One region of the Gordonia sihwensis genome, then DNA from elsewhere that is predicted to be linked to it. Evidence: riboswitches for the same ligand, from Rfam matches in the RefSeq annotation. Region 1 holds a riboswitch; the other holds the start of a gene.
The links. A riboswitch is a leader RNA that binds a small molecule or an ion and turns the genes downstream of it on or off. The one in region 1 is predicted to bind cyclic di-AMP.
Positions count from the first base shown of each region.

Region 2: another riboswitch for cyclic di-AMP. It lies ahead of P5P27_RS11435 (C40 family peptidase); the one in region 1 lies ahead of P5P27_RS02715 (transglycosylase family protein).

Region 1 covers NZ_CP121248.1:534,155-542,448, reverse strand. Annotated here, with positions in the region: gene P5P27_RS02745 (DUF3027 domain-containing protein) at 1-150, opposite strand, end outside; gene P5P27_RS02740 (MFS transporter) at 293-2,089, shown strand; gene P5P27_RS02735 (DUF2771 family protein) at 2,168-2,752, shown strand; gene P5P27_RS02730 (cold-shock protein) at 2,775-3,194, opposite strand; gene P5P27_RS02725 (hypothetical protein) at 3,311-3,520, shown strand; gene P5P27_RS02720 (flavin reductase family protein) at 3,517-4,047, shown strand; cyclic di-AMP (ydaO/yuaA leader) riboswitch at 4,311-4,503, shown strand; gene P5P27_RS02715 (transglycosylase family protein) at 4,512-5,144, shown strand; gene P5P27_RS02710 (hypothetical protein) at 5,292-5,474, opposite strand; gene P5P27_RS02705 (helicase-associated domain-containing protein) at 5,521-7,860, shown strand; gene P5P27_RS02700 (DNA repair helicase XPB) at 7,910-8,294, shown strand, end outside.
Region 2 covers NZ_CP121248.1:2,382,613-2,390,906, reverse strand. Annotated here, with positions in the region: gene P5P27_RS11445 (DEDD exonuclease domain-containing protein) at 1-816, opposite strand, end outside; gene P5P27_RS11440 (hypothetical protein) at 1,022-1,258, shown strand; cyclic di-AMP (ydaO/yuaA leader) riboswitch at 1,369-1,568, shown strand; gene P5P27_RS11435 (C40 family peptidase) at 1,587-2,162, shown strand; gene P5P27_RS11430 (C40 family peptidase) at 2,251-3,297, shown strand; gene P5P27_RS11425 (peptidase MA family metallohydrolase) at 3,343-4,698, shown strand; gene P5P27_RS11420 (glycosyltransferase family 4 protein) at 4,695-5,813, shown strand; gene P5P27_RS11415 (AMP-dependent synthetase/ligase) at 5,943-7,745, opposite strand; gene P5P27_RS11410 (hypothetical protein) at 7,876-8,286, shown strand; gene P5P27_RS11405 (SRPBCC family protein) at 8,289-8,294, shown strand, end outside.

The sequences.
Region 1 (8,294 bases):
GACTTCGGCGGCGAAGTAGTGGGTGGCGGCGTACTCGCCCTCCGAGCGCGCCCCCAGATGCTCACCAGGCGTTTCGCCGTCGGCGATCAATGCTTCGCGCGCGAAGGCGACAGCATCCACCAGGGCGCCGTTCTCGAATGCAACACTCACCCTTCCAGTGTGCAATAGCGGCCCGGGGTAATGCACGTCAGGCACCTTTCGCAGACGATTCGCGGGATCGGCGAGGCACGCACGAAGCATCGGGCGCCGCCTGTTCCCAGCCTTGTCCGCGTCATAGGGAACAATTGATGACGTGAATCCTCGTCAACCCGGTGACAACCGCCCCCACGGCGGTGACCGGCAGCAGTCTCCGCGGTCTCCGCGGCGGCCGGCGCCGCATCCCGGCCAGGCGAACTACCCGGCCGACCCGCGACCGCGCGTGCCCACCCGACCGTTCGAGTCCCGCGAACGTCCGGCCAGCGAGGGCTATCTGCCTCCGCGCACCCGCAACCCGCATCTGCCCCCGCTCGACCCGCAGACCGAACCCGTCGACCAGCCGACCACCCGGATCAAGCCGGAGGCCGGCGCGCAGGACCGTCGCCGCGGCACCGAATACGTTCCACCCGAGAAGGTCACGGTGGTCCGGGTCTTCGCGCGGCGGTCGAAGTACTTCACCGCCCGCGGCGTGAACATGGTGCATCGCGCGGCGACGGCCGACGGCGCCGACCGGTCCGGACTCACCGCGCTCACGCTGCCGGTGATCGCCAACAGCGCCGTCGACGCCGCGATGGCGGTCGCGCTGGCGAACACGCTGTTCTTCGCCGCGGCCACCGGCGAATCGAAGGTCAACGTCGGCCTGTACCTGGCTTTGACGATCGCACCGTTCGCGCTCATCGCACCGCTGATCGGGCCGCTTCTGGACCGGCTGCAGAACGGGCGGCGAATCGCGATGGCCGCGACCTTCGGCCTCCGCGCGGTCCTCGGGTTGCTCATCATCGTGAACTCCTCGTGGGACTCCTCATCCGGGCAGCTCACGTACAAGCCGTGGGTGCTCTATCCGTGCGCCCTCGGGCTCATGGTCCTGTCGAAATCGTTCGGGGTGCTCAAATCGGCCGTGGCACCGCGCGTGCTGCCGCCCTCGATCGATCTGCCCCGCGTCAACTCCCGGCTCACCACGTTCGGCCTGATCGGCGGCACCATCGTCGGCGGCGGCATCGCGGGCGCGCTCGAGATGGTGCTCGGCAAGTTCCTCCCCTTCCACGTTCCGGGCGCGATGATCTGGCTGGTGCTGGTCGCCGCGATGGGCGGCTACTACTGCATGAAGATCCCGTCGTGGGTGGAGGTGACCGAGGGCGAGGTCCCGACGACGATCACCTACCGCGGCAGTCCGGACGCCGAGGCCCCCACCGAGCGGACCCACAAGCCGAGCCTCTCGAAGCGGTTGGCGGCCAAGATGCGCCAGCCGCTGGGCCGTTCGGTGGTGACCGGACTGTGGGGCAACGGAACCATCCGCATCCTGACCGGGTTTCTCACCCTGTACATCGCCTTCTACGCCAAGGCGCAGGACCACCTGGGTTCTGGCTGGGCGCAGCTGATGATGCTGGGTGCGGTGGGTGCCGCCGCCGGCGTCGGCAACGCCGCCGGAAACGGCCTCGGCACGCGGATCGAGCTGCGCAATCCCACCGCGATCGTCGTGTGGTCCACCGCGGCCACATTCGTCGGATGTCTGCTGGCCGCGATCTTCAACTCGCTGATCTTCGTCGTCGTCGCAGGCTTCATCGGCTCGGCGACCAGCGCCATCGCGAAGGTCTGCATGGATTCGAGCATCCAGGACGATCTACCGGAGGAGTCCCGGGCGTCCGCATTCGGCCGGTCGGAGACGGTGCTCCAACTCTGCTGGGTCTTCGGCGCCACCCTGGGTGTGCTCCTGCCCACCGAGCTGTGGATCGGCTTCACCGTGGTCACCGTGTTCGTCGGAATCGGTCTCGTCCAGACCTTCCTGACCAGCCGCGGTTCCACGATGGTGCCGGGCTTCGGCGGCCGCCGCCCCGATCACGCGGCCCCGACGATGCCGATCGAAGTGCCCGACCATCTGCGCGCACCGCGCTGAGCCGCGGCCGACACGCCCCTGATCGAGCCCGCACATCCCCCAGCCCCCGCCCCCTAACCGAAGGACGTATTCGACGTGATGCAACCGGGAGACAAGAAGGCCCTCGCGATCATCGGAGCCGTGGTGGTCGCGGCCCTGGTGATCATCGCCGGCGCCACCACGCTGCTCGTCCGGGGACACGAGAAGCCGCTGCCGACCATCTCGTTCCAGGCCGGCGACCACCTGACCCGGGCCGAACCGTCGTACTGGTGCTCGGTGAAGATGGACGACTGCCGACTCGTCGACCGGAACGGCAAGTTCAAGCTCCGCACCTACGACCACCCGGTCGCCATCGGCGAGCGGGTGACCCTGAGCGTTCCGAAGGAGATCTCAGACGGGCCGTGGACGCTCATCGCCGAATACGCGACACCACGGGGCATCGCACGCGTGATGTGGCTGCACCTGCCGGGCACCACTTTCACGCAGATTCTGCACAGCGAACCCGATCGGGTGCTGATGGGCGTGGAGGTGTCGTCGATCTCGGCGTACCGGGAGAAGACCCCCGGCCAGGACAACGACTCGCTCGACGTCGACCTGTCGATCCGCGGCACCTTCTCGATCCGGACTCTGCCGGTCGACTTCCGCATTCCGAACACCGCGACGCTGCCCGACCAGCGCGGCTAGCTCGGCCGGACGGAGGCCCGCCTCAGCGGTCGAGTTCGCGTGTGACGCCGCGGACGACCTCCGAGATCCGCTGGGCGGTCTTCCGGTCGGGATAGCGGCCGTTGCGCAGATCCGGCTGCACCTTGCCTTCGAGCAAGGTGATGAGATCGGCGATGAGCCCGTGCAGTTCGTCGGGCGAGAGACGCTTCGCGTCCCGCTCGCGGCGTGCCGCCTCGCGCGTGTTGCGCGCCACACTGGGCGCCGGTTCGAGGACCGTGACGCGCAGCGCCTGCGGGCCGCGGCGTCCCGCCGCCATGTCGAACTCCACCTTCTGTCCGACCTTCAGCTCCGAGACGTCCGAGGGCAGCGCGTTGGCCCGGACGTACACATCCTCGCCGTCGGTCTGCGACAGGAACCCGAAGCCCTTCGCGGAGTCGTACCACTTCACCCGGCCGGTCGGCACAGTGCTCACCTTCACAACTGATCTGGTCTGCCACAGACAAAAGCGCCTTGGCCCGATGGCAGTCCGAGCGGAGGCGCGCTGCAACAGATTCTAGCGTTCGGGCTACCGTTGACGCCATGCAGACCCAGAAGTCCTCACGCCTGCTCGGGGTCGCCGTCGTCATGTTCGGCATCGGGATGATCGCGAGCATCGCCCTGCTGTTCCCGGCGGTCCGGGACACCGGGACGGCCGTCGTCACGACCGTCTACGTTCTGGCCATGGGCGCACCGCTGGGATTGCTGCTCGGGATCGTGTTCGCCCTGCTGTCCGGCCGGCGCAGCCGGTGAACCGCATCGACCCGGACCGGCCGCTGCGGCCCGTCAGCGACGAGACCGAACTCAAACGAGCTTTCAGTTGCTTCCCGTCCGGCGTGGTGGCCGTGTGTCGCACAGGCGACGATCCCGGGGGCGACCCGATCGGGATGTCCGCCAGCGCCTTCACCACCGTCTCGCTCGATCCGCCGCTGGTGTCGGTGTGCGTCCGCAACGGCTCCACCACCTGGCCCGCACTGAGGGGCGGCACCGTCGGCGTGAGTGTCTTCGCCGCGCACCAGGGCGACGTCTGCCGCAGGCTCGCGGGGCCGCCGGAGGACCGGTTCACCGGGGTACGCCCCATCGCCGACGACTCGGGCGCGGTCTTCATCCCCGGCGCCGCCGCCCACCTGGCATGCACGGTGTTCTCAGAGATCCCCGCGGGCGACCACCTCGTGGTGCTTCTGACCATCGACGCCCTGCGCTGCGACCCGAACGTCGAACCACTTGTCTTCCACGCCAGCAGCTTCCGCGCACTCGAAGCTCGACGCGCGCAATCCTGACATACCGGCGTGTCGGAACTCTCAAACAGGATGTGACCTTTGTCACATAACAACCCGATAACAAACGGGATACGAGACGGGTATCAGTGCCGTGAGCAGCACGGACGTGCCACGACGCCCGATCGGCCGCTTCACGCCACCTCAGAGCACCTCTTCGCATCAGATGTTCTCGCGGGCCCGACGACGTAGTGTTCATAACGGCCGCCACCCAGGCGACCACCCGAACGCCCGTTCCGCCGGTCGCGCCCAACCTCGCTCCGCCGGCAGGACACCCGCTGATGCAGTTTCAGGAGCGAGGACGGGGGACCCACAATCCTCCGGGAAGCGGTCGATCACCTCGGTGGTCGGCCTTGGGGTTAAGCCCGGCAGACGTCGCACCCAGTGACGCGAGCCGGACCGGGCACCTCTCAGCCCGAACCCGACAGCTCACCTCGTAGGCGCGTGGAGAGAGGAAACGAAGACATATGTCCGGACGTCACTCGAAGCAGACGACCAATACCAAGACTTTCGCGAAGATCGCCCTCACGTCGGCCATCATCGGCGGCGGCGCGGCCCTGATGGGCGGCGGTCACGCCTCGGCAGCGACCGATTCCGAGTGGGATCAGGTCGCACAGTGCGAGTCCGGCGGCAACTGGGCCATCAACACCGGAAACGGCTACCAGGGCGGCCTGCAGTTCAGCCCGAGCACCTGGGCGGCCCACGGCGGCACCCAGTACGCACCGAGCGCCGACCAGGCCACCCGCGAGCAGCAGATCGCCGTCGGCGAGCGCGTTCTCGCCACCCAGGGCAAGGGCGCATGGCCCACCTGCGGCGGTCCCCTCTCGGGCCCCACCCAGCGCAGCGCCCCGGCCACCCCCAAGCCGGCCAACCCGCTCGCACCGAAGCAGCAGGACGCCCCGAAGACCGGCCTGGCCAAGTCTGCCGACGCCAAGAACACCGAAGAGGCCAAGCAGCAGATCGACAAGGTCGTCAACGACTCCAAGGTGAGCCCCGAGGTGCGCAGCGCCTGGAAGGCCGCCAAGGACTCCGGCTACCAGCTCACCCCGGACCAGCTGAAGCTGTACAACCAGAACAAGGGCCTGATCAACCTCCCCTGATCACCCGAGAAGTTCATCCGAGAAGACCTCCGCTTCGGCGGGGGTCTTCTCGCATTTCGCGACCGCCCCCGCACCGACGTGACACATGGCGCACGAAAACCGGCCGGACCACACGGTCCGGCCGGTCTCGGCAGAGCTCAGGTCAGGTCAGCGGTTGACGACGGTCTTCGACTGGATGTACGGCAGGCTGTCGACGGGCTGCGGCAGCTCGTAGTAATCGCCGAACGGCGAGAGCGCACCCGCCAGGTGAGAGGTGAACTCCGTCACCGCGTGCTGCTCACCGATATCCGTCGGCCAACCGTTGTCCACGTATCCACTCTTCTTAGCCACGGCCTCATTGTGCCATGCCCGCTGAACCGGCGGTACAGTTGTCCGAATGAGTCCCGACCTGCCGCTGCGCGGGTTGGCCGACGATCTCGCCGAGCGGTCCGACGATGCGCTCGTCGAGTTGCTGATCGCCCGGCCCGACCTCGCTTCTCCCCCGCCCCGCGGCACCGGTGTCCTCGCCCAGCGCGCGCTGTCGGCGGCGTCGATCTCCCTGGCGGGCGAAGGGCTCGACCTTCTGGCGGTCGCGGTGATCGAGGCCTTTCTCGACGCGTCCAGTGCGATCGGCGAACGCAAGGAACTCCTCGGGCCGGTGAGCCGGGACGCGATCGTCGCCCGTCTCGGTCGGCGGGCGCGGCGCGGCGACGTCGACGCGCGTCTCGACCAGATGGTCACCCGTGCACTGCTGTGGGGCACCGGCCCCCGCCGGCGCGGCAGGCACACCGACTGGATCGCCGGGGCGCATCTGCCCGCCGCCCTGCCGTGGCGGGCTCACAATCTGCTCGGCCCCATCGCGGAGTCGACTCCCGCGCAGATCCGCGAGCGCATCGAATCGGCCGCCGAGCGGCCCAGGGAACTGCTCACCACACTCGCCCAGGGGTCGTCTCTCGGGCGCAGTCGCGACGCCGCACCGGATGCCGATCCGAGCGCGCCGGTGCCCACCCTCATCTCACTCGGTCTGCTCGCACGGATCGATGAGCAGACCGTGGAGCTTCCGCCCCAGGTGGGACAACTGCTTCGCGGTCAGCCGCCGCTCGAGACCGCGGTCCTGCGGGAACCGCCACTCACCGGTGCGGACGGCCCCGGGCGGTTCGACGCGAAGGCCGTCGACGCCGCGGGGGCGGGCGAGGCGCTCGAACTGCTCCGTCACTCCGGCGATCTGATCGAGGCGCTCGGCACCGCACCGGCGGCCCTGCTGCGGTCCGGCGGCCTGGGCATCCGCGAACTCCGGCGCCTCGCCAAGACCACCGCCCTGACCGTGAGCCGCGTCGGCCTGCTCGTCGAGCTGCTGGCCAGGCAGCGGCTCCTCGACGCGGGTGCGCCCGACTCCGACGCGGGCGACCACCTCGCCGACGACGTCTTCGCGCCCACCGGCGCCGTCGACGCCTGGGCGCATCTGAGTTCCGGGCGACGATGGCTCGGCATGGCGCGGGCGTGGCTCGATCTGCCGCGGCAGCCCTGGCAGATCGGCGACACCGACCGCGAGGGGAACACCCTCGCGGCGCTGTCGTCCGAACTGTTCGACGCCACCGCCGCGGCCTCGCGCCGCGCGGTGCTGGCTCCGCTCGCCGACGCCGAGCCCGCCCACCCGGTGTCCCCCGAAGCGCTGACCGCGGTACTCGGATGGCGTCATCCGCGCCGTCTCCGCCGGCTCAACGTGCATGTGGTCTCCGAGACCCTGCGCGAGGCGACCGAACTCGGACTCGTGGCGCACGGCTCGCTCACGACCGCCGGGCGGCTGCTCCTCGACGTTCCCGCCGACGCCGAGTCGGCGGCCGACGTGCTCGCGGCGATGGACGCGTCCCTGCCCGACCTCATCGACTACTTCCTGGTGCAGGCCGACCTGACAGTCGTGGTGCCCGGGCCGCTCGACCCGGACGTGGCCGACCGGCTCCGGTTGATCGCCGACCTCGAATCGGGCGGTGCCGCCTCGATGTACCGGATCACCGAAGACAGTGTGCGGCGCACGCTCGACACCGGCCGCACCAGCGCCGAGATCGCCACGTTCCTCCACGAGCACTCACGGACGCCCGTGCCGCAGTCGCTGACATATCTGATCGACGACGTCGCCCGCAGACACGGCCGGCTGCGCGTGGGCGTGGCGGCGTCGTTCATCCGCTGCGACGACACCGCGATGCTCACCGAGGTGCTGCGCAGCGAGGCCGCGACCGAGCTGGCCCTGCGCGCCCTGGCCCCGACGGTCGCGGTGTCGGCGGCACCGCTGCGCGATGTGATCGACCGGCTGCGCGCATCGGGGTTCAGCCCCGCGGGCGAGGACTCCTCCGGAGCGCTGATCGACCTGCGCAGCCGAGGCGTCCGCGTCCCGGCCCGCGGTGCGGCGTCGTCCCCACCGCATCGACGCGCCGCTCTCGGTCCCGGTCAGGCGCACGCCGTCGTCTCCAGGATGCGGACCGCCGACCGCGCCGCCGGACCGGTCGCCGCGGCCTCGGCGTCGGGTGCCGCCGGCGAGACCGTGTCCACGCTGATCCAACTGGCCCTGCGCACCGGGAGGCGCCTGCGCATCGGTTATGTGGACGCGCAGGGCGCGGCGAGTCGGCATGTGGTGCACGCCCGTTCGCTGGCCGCCGGACAACTGGTGGCCGACGAGGAGGGCGGCGAGCCCGACCTCCGGTTCGCGCTGCACCGGATCACCAGGGTCGAGGTGCTCTGACTCCCGACGGCAGGTGGCCGCACCGCGCCCGAACCTGGACAATGGACCGGTGACCGACGGACCTCTCATCGTGCAATCGGACAAGACCCTCCTGCTGGAGGTCGACCATCCGGGGGCGGCCGCCGCGCGGGCCGCGATCGCACCCTTCGCCGAACTCGAGCGCGCTCCCGAGCACGTCCACACCTACCGGGTCACTCCGCTGGCACTGTGGAACGCGCGGGCCGCCGGCCACGACGCCGAGCAGGTGGTCGACGCCCTCGTCACGCACTCGCGTTTCCCGGTTCCGCAGCCGCTGCTGGTCGACATCGTCGACACGATGGGCCGCTTCGGGCGGCTCCAGCTGATGAAGAACCCCGCGCACGGGCTCACCCTCGTGAGCCTGGATCGCGCCGTGCTGGAGGAGATCCTGCGGAACAAGAAGGTCGCGCCCATGC
Region 2 (8,294 bases), 1.8 Mb from region 1:
GAGTGAGACCATCTCGGCGATCCGGGTGCGGGTGTCGCTTCCGTTGAAGTACCCGGAGACGCGACGGTGGAGGTCGACGGCGGTACCTATATATAGGACCTCCTCCGACGGACCGCGGAAGAGGTAGACGCCGGGCCGATGGGGGAGCCCGGACGCCATCGTGCGTTTGGCGCGCATCGCCGGCGTCGCCCGGGGCAGATACGTGGTCAGATCGCCCACCGTTCGCACCCCCTGGTCGCCGACGCGCTCCAGAAGTCGATGGAAGACGTCGACCGTGGCACGGGCGTCGTCCAGCGCACGGTGGGTCGGCCGGACCGAGACGTCGAACAGATCGGCCAGCGCGAAGAGTTTGACGCTCGGCGCCTCCTGCCTGCTCAGAATCCGTCGGGCCATCACCACAGTGCACAGGGACGCGGAGAACGGCCACGGCAGGCCCGCTCGGGCAGCGCTCCTCCGCAGGAACCCCATGTCGAAGCGGGCGTTGTGCGCCACCAGGACGCACCCGCGGGCGAACTCGACGAAGGACGGCAGCACCGCCTCGACGGCTGGCGCGTCGTAGAGCATGGCGGTGGTGATTCCGGTGAGGGCGACGATCTGCGGCGGGATCGCGCGCCCGGGGTCGACCAGCGTCGCGAACTCGCCGAGCACTTCGCCTCCGCGGATCTTGACCGCACCGATCTCGGTGATGCGGTCGTTCTCCGGACTGCCGCCCGTGGTCTCGAGGTCGACCACCACGAAGGTGGTCTCCCGCAATGGAGCGGAGGTGAACTCGTCGGCCTCGGGAAGGTCGGCGAACGACAGCTGTTCGACGGTCATGGCCGAACCGTACGGCGGGGCTCTGACAGCCCCGGCCCGACGCGCTTCGACGGACGGAGATGTCGTAGGGGCGTCGTAGTCTCCACCCGAGGTCGACGGCGACGAGACGTCTTCGGGTCGCGGACAACGTGATTGCCCGGTTTCGCCGTCTCCACCGAGATGATGAGAGGCAGATCACATGAAAATTGACTGTGCGCGGTGTCCGATGCGAGCGCGAGCCTGCGGCGACTGCATGATGCAGGTCTTCTTCGGTCCGCCCACCAGCGGTTATGGGGTCATGGAGAACCCTGACCCCGCCGGTGCCGAACTCGCCGACGCGATCGATGTGTTCGCTGACACAGAATTGATCTCCCCTGAGGTCGCGGGTGCGGCCAAACGGGGTGTCGTCGCAGGTGATGACACTTTCCGGGAGTCGTGGCCGGGTGGCCTCCGCGCCGTGTGAGCCGGTAGTGGACGGCACGCCTACGGCGGGCCAGTGGACATCGCTGTCAGGGTTTCGTAATCTTTCCGAGACCTTCCAGTCAGGGATGTCCCGGAGCAGTCCGGGTGCCCGGTGGGTCATCGCCTAATCGCCCTCACCAACGGGGGCGAACCGGGGAACCACTTCCTCCGTGCGACCGATGTGAATCGTGCGTGCGGATTGGGGTGAATCGCACAAGGATTGAAGCTTCGGGCTTCTTTCTGCCTGCGTAGGGTCCATCTCTTCCGGCCCGAACCCGACAGCTAACCCGGTCGGCGATAAGGGAGAACAACAAGGAGTACGTGTTTTCGTGGGCAAACATAGTTTGGAGCAGACCAGTGCCGGCCGTAAGGCCGCCAAGTCCGCAGTGCTCGCCGGCTCGATCGCCATCGGCGGATCGCTGGCGTTCGCCGCAGCTCCCGCACATGCCACTCCGGTGACCGTTCCGAACGTCGGCACCTTCGACGTTCCGGGACTGCCGCAGAACCTGGTGCCGAAGGCCCCGCAGGCCCCGAGCCTGGACATCGGCACCCCGCAGCAGGTGCGCGCCAAGAAGGCGCTGCGCTACGCGGAGTCCAAGATCGGCGCGCCGTACGTCTACGGTGCGGCCGGCCCCAACGCCTTCGACTGCTCGGGTCTGACCTCGTGGGCCTACAAGCAGGCCGGGAAGATCATCCCGCGTGACAGCTACGGTCAGCTCGGCGGCGGCACTCCCGTCGCATCGCTGGCACAGGCCCAGCCCGGCGACATCCTGATCTTCAACGGCGGCGGCCACGCAGGCATCTACGCCGGCAATGGAATCTTCGTCCACTCGTCCACCGAGGGCGTTCCGGTGAAGCGCGACAAGGTGAACGCGTGGAACCTGACGGGTATTCGCCGCTACTGAGCAGCGACTGCCGTTTGAACTTCGGTGAAGGGCGGGACGGCGTGAAGTGCGCCGGCCCGCCCTCACGGGTATGAAGGATCGAGTGCGAGTGGTGTTGAAGAGTCGAACGTCCCGGACGCTCAGACGGGCGGCCGCCTTCGGGCTGGCAGCCGTGTCCGCGTCGACGATCATGGTCGGGGCCCCCGTGTCAGCCGACCCGGCGCGCACCCCCGACCAACTGCTCTCGAAGTACCGCTCGCTCTCGGTGAACGCCGAGAAGACCTCCGAGGCGATGAACGCCGCGCAGGTCGAGTACGACAAGCAGCGCCGCATCGTCGCCGTCGAACGACGCAAGGCCGACAAGGCGGCCCATCAGCTCACCGCGATGCAGGGCCAGATGGACGCGGCCCAGAAGAAGGTGGACGCCCTCGCGCGCGTCAGCTACCGCGGCGCTCGCATCAACCGCCTCTATGCGATGCTGGTGAGCGATTCGCCCCAGAATCTCCTCGACAACATGTCGGGTCTGGAAGTGATGTCCCGCCAGTCGGCGGCCGACCTGCGGTCGGTGGTGAAGACCGCACGCGAGGCCAAGGCCGCCAAATCGGAGGCCGAGAAGACCGCCGCAGCCGCGACCCAGGCCATTGCCGCCTCGGAGAAGCAGCGCGGTGAACTGCAGGCCAAGCAGGCGAATCTGCAGATCGAAGCCGTTCAGATCCGCGCCATCTACCAGTCGATGACCGGCAAGCAGCTCGCCGCGCTGCGCGGGCCGAAGTACAACTTCGACCCCCGGGCCGTGCCGAAGGGGACCTCTCCGGAACTCGTGGCCGTCCAGGCCGCGATCTCGCGTACCGGTGATCCGTACGTCTGGGGCGCCACCGGGCCGAACCAGTTCGATTGCTCCGGCCTGATGCTGTGGGCCTATAAGCAGGCCGGACGTTCGATTCCGCGGACCAGCGAGGCCCAGCTCGCAGGCGGCACCCCGGTCGATCGCAACGACCTCGAGCCGGGAGATCTGATCATCTACTACCCGGATGCCACGCACGTCGGGATGTATGTGGGCGACGGTTACGTGGTGCACGCATCGACCTTCGGTGTGCCGGTCGCGGTGGTGCCGATCGACAAGGCCGGCCCGTACAACTCCGCGCGACGGTACTGAGTGCGCCCCCAGCGTGCCGCGATCGCGGCCACTGTCTTGGCGGCCGTGACTGCCGCGTCGCTCACCGCCTGTGGCTCCGATGCCGATCACCCATCGGCCACTTCGTCTCCGACGATCGCGACGACGCCGCTGAACCCGTTCGAACAGCAGCGCTACGACGGCGTCACCGCCCTGCTCGACCAACTGTCGTCGGCGCTGCGCAACGGCGACCGCAGAGGTCTGTCCGAACTCATCGATCCGGCCGCCACCGTCGAGTTCCGGCATCGGCTCGACGCCGTGGCTGCCGATTTCGCATCGGCGCCGGTGGGAAAGCCGCTCAAACTCAAGGAATTCCGCTATCGAGTGGCGCCCCAGACCGGCCCGGAGCACCTTCTCGAACCGGATTTCGAGGCGAAGCTCGAAGCGGCCGGCGCCTCCGACAGTTGGGTGACGCCCGTCGATCTCGACTACGCGCTGGGAGGCGCGTCGTCGCCTGGACTCGACGAACCGACGGTGACCCTCCACCAGAGCCTGACCTTCGCGCGATACGGCGACGACTGGAAAGTCGTCGGCGACGGTGGCCTGGCGCCCGACCCGTCGCAGGCCTCACGCGAGAATCCGAAGGCACCCGAGGTGGGACCGTGGGCGTTTCCGGGGCTGTCGGCGAACGACGTGCGCACCTCCGGGGGGACCTCGACGGTTCTGTGCTACCGGGGCGCGGAGAAGACCGCGGCTCAGGTCGCCGAAATCCTGCCCGCTGCGGTGGATGAGGTATCGAAGTTCTGGGGCGACGACTGGGTCCGGCGGATCGCGGTGATCTCCACCGCCGACGGCGCTCAGTTCTCCGGACTCACGAGGACCGTTCCGGTCGACACCTCAGCTGCCGCGGCCGCCACCGTGTACACCATGATCGATCGTCAGAATCAGCAGGTGGTGGGACAGCGGATCGTGCTCACGCCCGCCGCCCGTGCCCTGTCGAAGCCGGCGCTCGCCGTCGTGATCCGCCATGAGCTCACGCACGTCGCCTCGCGGCTCAACACCGCCGAGAACGCGCCGCTGTGGCTCACCGAGGGCGTTCCGGAGTACGTGGGCCGCAAGGGCACTTACCGGGACTTCGTCGACGCCGCACCGGAATTGGCCGCTGCCGTGGCCGCCGGCGACGTTCCGAAGGCGCTGCCCTCGGACGGGTCGTTCTCCGTCGACTCGGACGCGGCCCGGATCGCCTATCAGGAGGCGTGGTCGTTCGCGGCCTTCGTCGGCCAGAGGTTCGGCGAGGAGAAGCTCAAGAAGATGTACATCGGTGTCGGCAAGGGCGGAGACACCTCGACCACCGACGACGCGATGAAGGACGCGCTGGGTGCCGACAAGTCGACGGTGGTCGCCGACTGGCAGGCGTGGCTGCGCACCCAGGTGCGCCGGTGAGACGAACGCTGCTTGTCACCAACGACTTCCCGCCTCGGCCGGGCGGCATCCAGTCGTACCTGGAGAACCTGATCGCCTTCCTCCCGCCGGAGGACGTCATCGTCTACGCGCCGACGTGGCGGGGCTGCGAGGAGTACGACTGCGCGGCTCCGTACCGGATCGTCCGCCATCCCACGAGCCTGATGCTGCCGACTCCCGGAGTGCTGCGAAGGGCTGCGAATCTCGTGCGCGACAACGATGTTCACACAGTCTGGTTCGGCGCGGCGGCTCCGCTCGCGGTCCTCGGGCCCAAGCTCCGGAAGGCCGGGGCTCGGCGGATCGTCGCGAGCACACACGGTCACGAGGTCGGGTGGTCGATGCTGCCCGGCGCCCGCCAGGTACTCCGGTACATCGGCGACCACACCGACGCGATCACCTACGTCAGCCGCTACACCCGCGGCCGGTTCGCGGCGGCCTTCGGCCCGCGGGCATCGCTCGAGTACGTCTCCTGCGGAGTGGACGTCGGCCGGTTCGCGCCGGACTCCACGGCGCGGCGCGTGCTGCGGGAGCGCTACGGACTGGGCGACGCACCCACAGTGCTCTGCCTGTCGCGGCTCGTGCCGCGCAAGGGCCAGGACATGCTGATCAGGGCGTGGCCCGCGATCCGTGACGCAATTCCCGACGCGCGGCTGATGATCGTCGGCGGCGGTCCCTACGCCGATGCGCTGCACCGGCTCGCCGAGGAGAACGGCGTGATGGATTCGGTGACCTTCACCGGCGGCGTCCCCGCCGCGGAACTGCCGATGCACCACGCGATGGCCGACGTATTCGCCATGCCGACCCGCACCCGGGGCGGCGGCCTCGACGTGGAAGGCCTCGGCATCGTCTTTCTCGAGGCCTCGGCCAGCGGTGTGCCGGTGGTGGCGGGCGACTCGGGCGGGGCGCCCGAGACGGTGCGCGAGAGCCTGACGGGCACCGTCGTCGACGGCCGTGACCGGGCCGCCGTCGCCGGGGCGATCGTCGAGATCCTCTCCTCACCGCGGCTCGCTGCGGCGATGGGGGAGGCCGGACGCGAATGGGCAGTGGAGAACTGGCAGTGGAAGATGCAGGCCGCGCGCCTCATGCGGCTGCTGTGACGAGCGCCGTCCGGTCCGGCCGACCACGCCGCCCCACGCGCTTGAACTGACGATCCCCGCGAACCCGTCGGAACGGGTTCGCGGGGATCGTCATACCGCGTCTCGGTGCCCGCAGGCACGCACCGGCGGCTACTTGCGGTAGATCGCCGCGATCTCCTCGGCCCACTTGTCGGCCACCACGTTGCGCTTCACCTTCAGCGTGGGGGTCAGTTCGCCCGAGTCCTCGCTGAAGTCGGTCGGGAGGATGCGGAACTTCTTGATGGTCTCGGCGTGGGAGACGGTCTCGTTGGCGGCGTCGACGGCCTCCTGGACCTCGGCCAGCAGGTCGGGATCCTGCGCCAGATCGGCGACGCTGAGGTCGGCGGACTTGCCGTGGCGCTCCTTCCACGCCGGGAAGGCCTCGAGATCGATCGTGATGAGTGCGCCGATGAACGGTTTCTGATCGCCGACCACCACGGCCTGCGACACCAGTGCGCTCGCGCGGATGATGTCCTCCATCGGCGCGGGCGAGACGTTCTTGCCGCCGGCGGTGACGATGATCTCCTTCTTGCGGCCGGTGATGCTCAGGTAGCCGTCCTGGTCGAGGGCTCCGATGTCGCCGGTGTGGAACCAGCCGTCGGTGATCGCGGTAGCGGTGGCCTCGTCGTTGCGCCAATAGCCGGTGAAGACCACCTCGCCGGAGAGTAGGATCTCGCCGTCGTCGGCGATCCGGACGGCGTTGCCCGGGACGGGCCGGCCGACGGTGCCGACCTTCACCTGGCCGGGGGTGTTCACCGTGATCGCGGCGGTGGTCTCGGTGAGGCCGTAGCCCTCGTATACGGGGATGCCGACGCCGCTGAAGAAGTGTCCGAGGCGCGAACCGAGGGGTGCGCCGCCGGAGATCGCGAGTTCGCAGACCCCGCCGAGCGCGGCGCGCAGCTTGGCGTACACCAGCTTGTCGAACACCGCGTGCTTCGCGCGCAGCAGCAGGCCCACGTCACCGTTCTGGGCGGCCGTCGAATACTGCACGGCGACGTCGGCCGCGAGATCGAAGATCTTGCCCTTCCCGCCGTCGTGCGCACTCTGGCGTGCCGAGTTGAACACCTTCTCGAAGACGCGGGGGACCGACAGGATCAGCGACGGCTTGAAGACGGAGAAAGTCGGCAGCAGATTGGGGATGTCGCTGGTGTACCCGACCTCCATGCCCGCCTCGAGCGCGACCAGGTTGATCGCGCGGGCGAGTACGTGTGCCATCGGCAGGAACAGCAGCAGGCGCTTGCCGTCGCCGAGCAGAGCATTCAGCGGGGTCTCCATCACGCCGGCGATCTCGCCGAGCAGGTTGGAGTGGGTCAGCATGCAGCCCTTGGGGCGGCCCGTGGTCCCCGAGGTGTAGATGAGGGTGGCCGGACTGGAGGCCTTGAGCGTCCGACGACGCGCGTGGACCTCCTCGTCTGCCACGTCCTTGCCGCGCTCGGTGAGGAGTTCGACGACTCCCGGGCCGTCGGCGACGTCGATCTGGAACACCTGGACCGAGTCGTCCACCGATTCCACCGTGTCGATGACGGCGCGGTGCCCGGCGGTCTCGGCGATGATCGCCGTAGCGCCGGAATCGCGCATGATCCAATCGATCTGGGGACCGGAGGAGGAGTCGTAGACCGGGACGGTGATCGCGCCGGCCGACCAGATGGCGAAGTCCAGGAGAGTCCATTCCAGGCGCGTGGCCGAGACCAACGCGACGCGGTCGCCCGGTTCGATGCCCGAGGCGATCAATCCTTTGGCGATCGCCGTGACCTGTGCTCCGGCCTCGGCCGCGGTGACCGGGAGCCACTGCGAGCCGGACTGACGACGGAACACGGTCTTGCCGCTCTGCTTCTCGACGATGTCGAAGAGCACGTCGGACGCGTTCCGCTCCTCGGGGATCTGAAACTTCGCGGGCACGCGGCACTCGGCCATGTAATACACCTTCCGGAACGGAAATTTCTCAGAACGACCTGAATCTCTGAGTGATCTTAGACCCACTCGGAGTGCCGGTTACGCACGAGTCGGGTTTCACCCACGGGGCCGGGTGTGTGAAGCTAGGACGGTGACGAGCATTCAGGTTGCCGACGAGGTCTTCGTCGCTGCGGCGCCGTCGCTCGCCGGTGCGGTGGTGGGCGATCGGGCGCGCTGGCGGCAGTGGTGGCCGGACCTCCGGCTGACCGTGGTCGAGGACCGCGGAGACCAGGGCGTGCGGTGGACGGTGGCCGGACCGGTCGAGGGCACCATGGAGATCTGGTGCGAGCCGTGCATGGACGGTTTCATCCTGCACTACTACCTGCACGCCGAGCCGTCGCGCCCACTGCCGGACGGGGCGCGCGAGCGGATGGACGCGGTCGCAGAGCTGAACCGCCGCAGGCGCATCGCGGGCAAGGAGATGTCCTTCCATGTCAAGGCGCTGCTCGAGGGAGACCGCGAGGCCGGGGCGCCCGCGGCGTCTGCCGCCGCGGGGGCGTAGCGATGGCC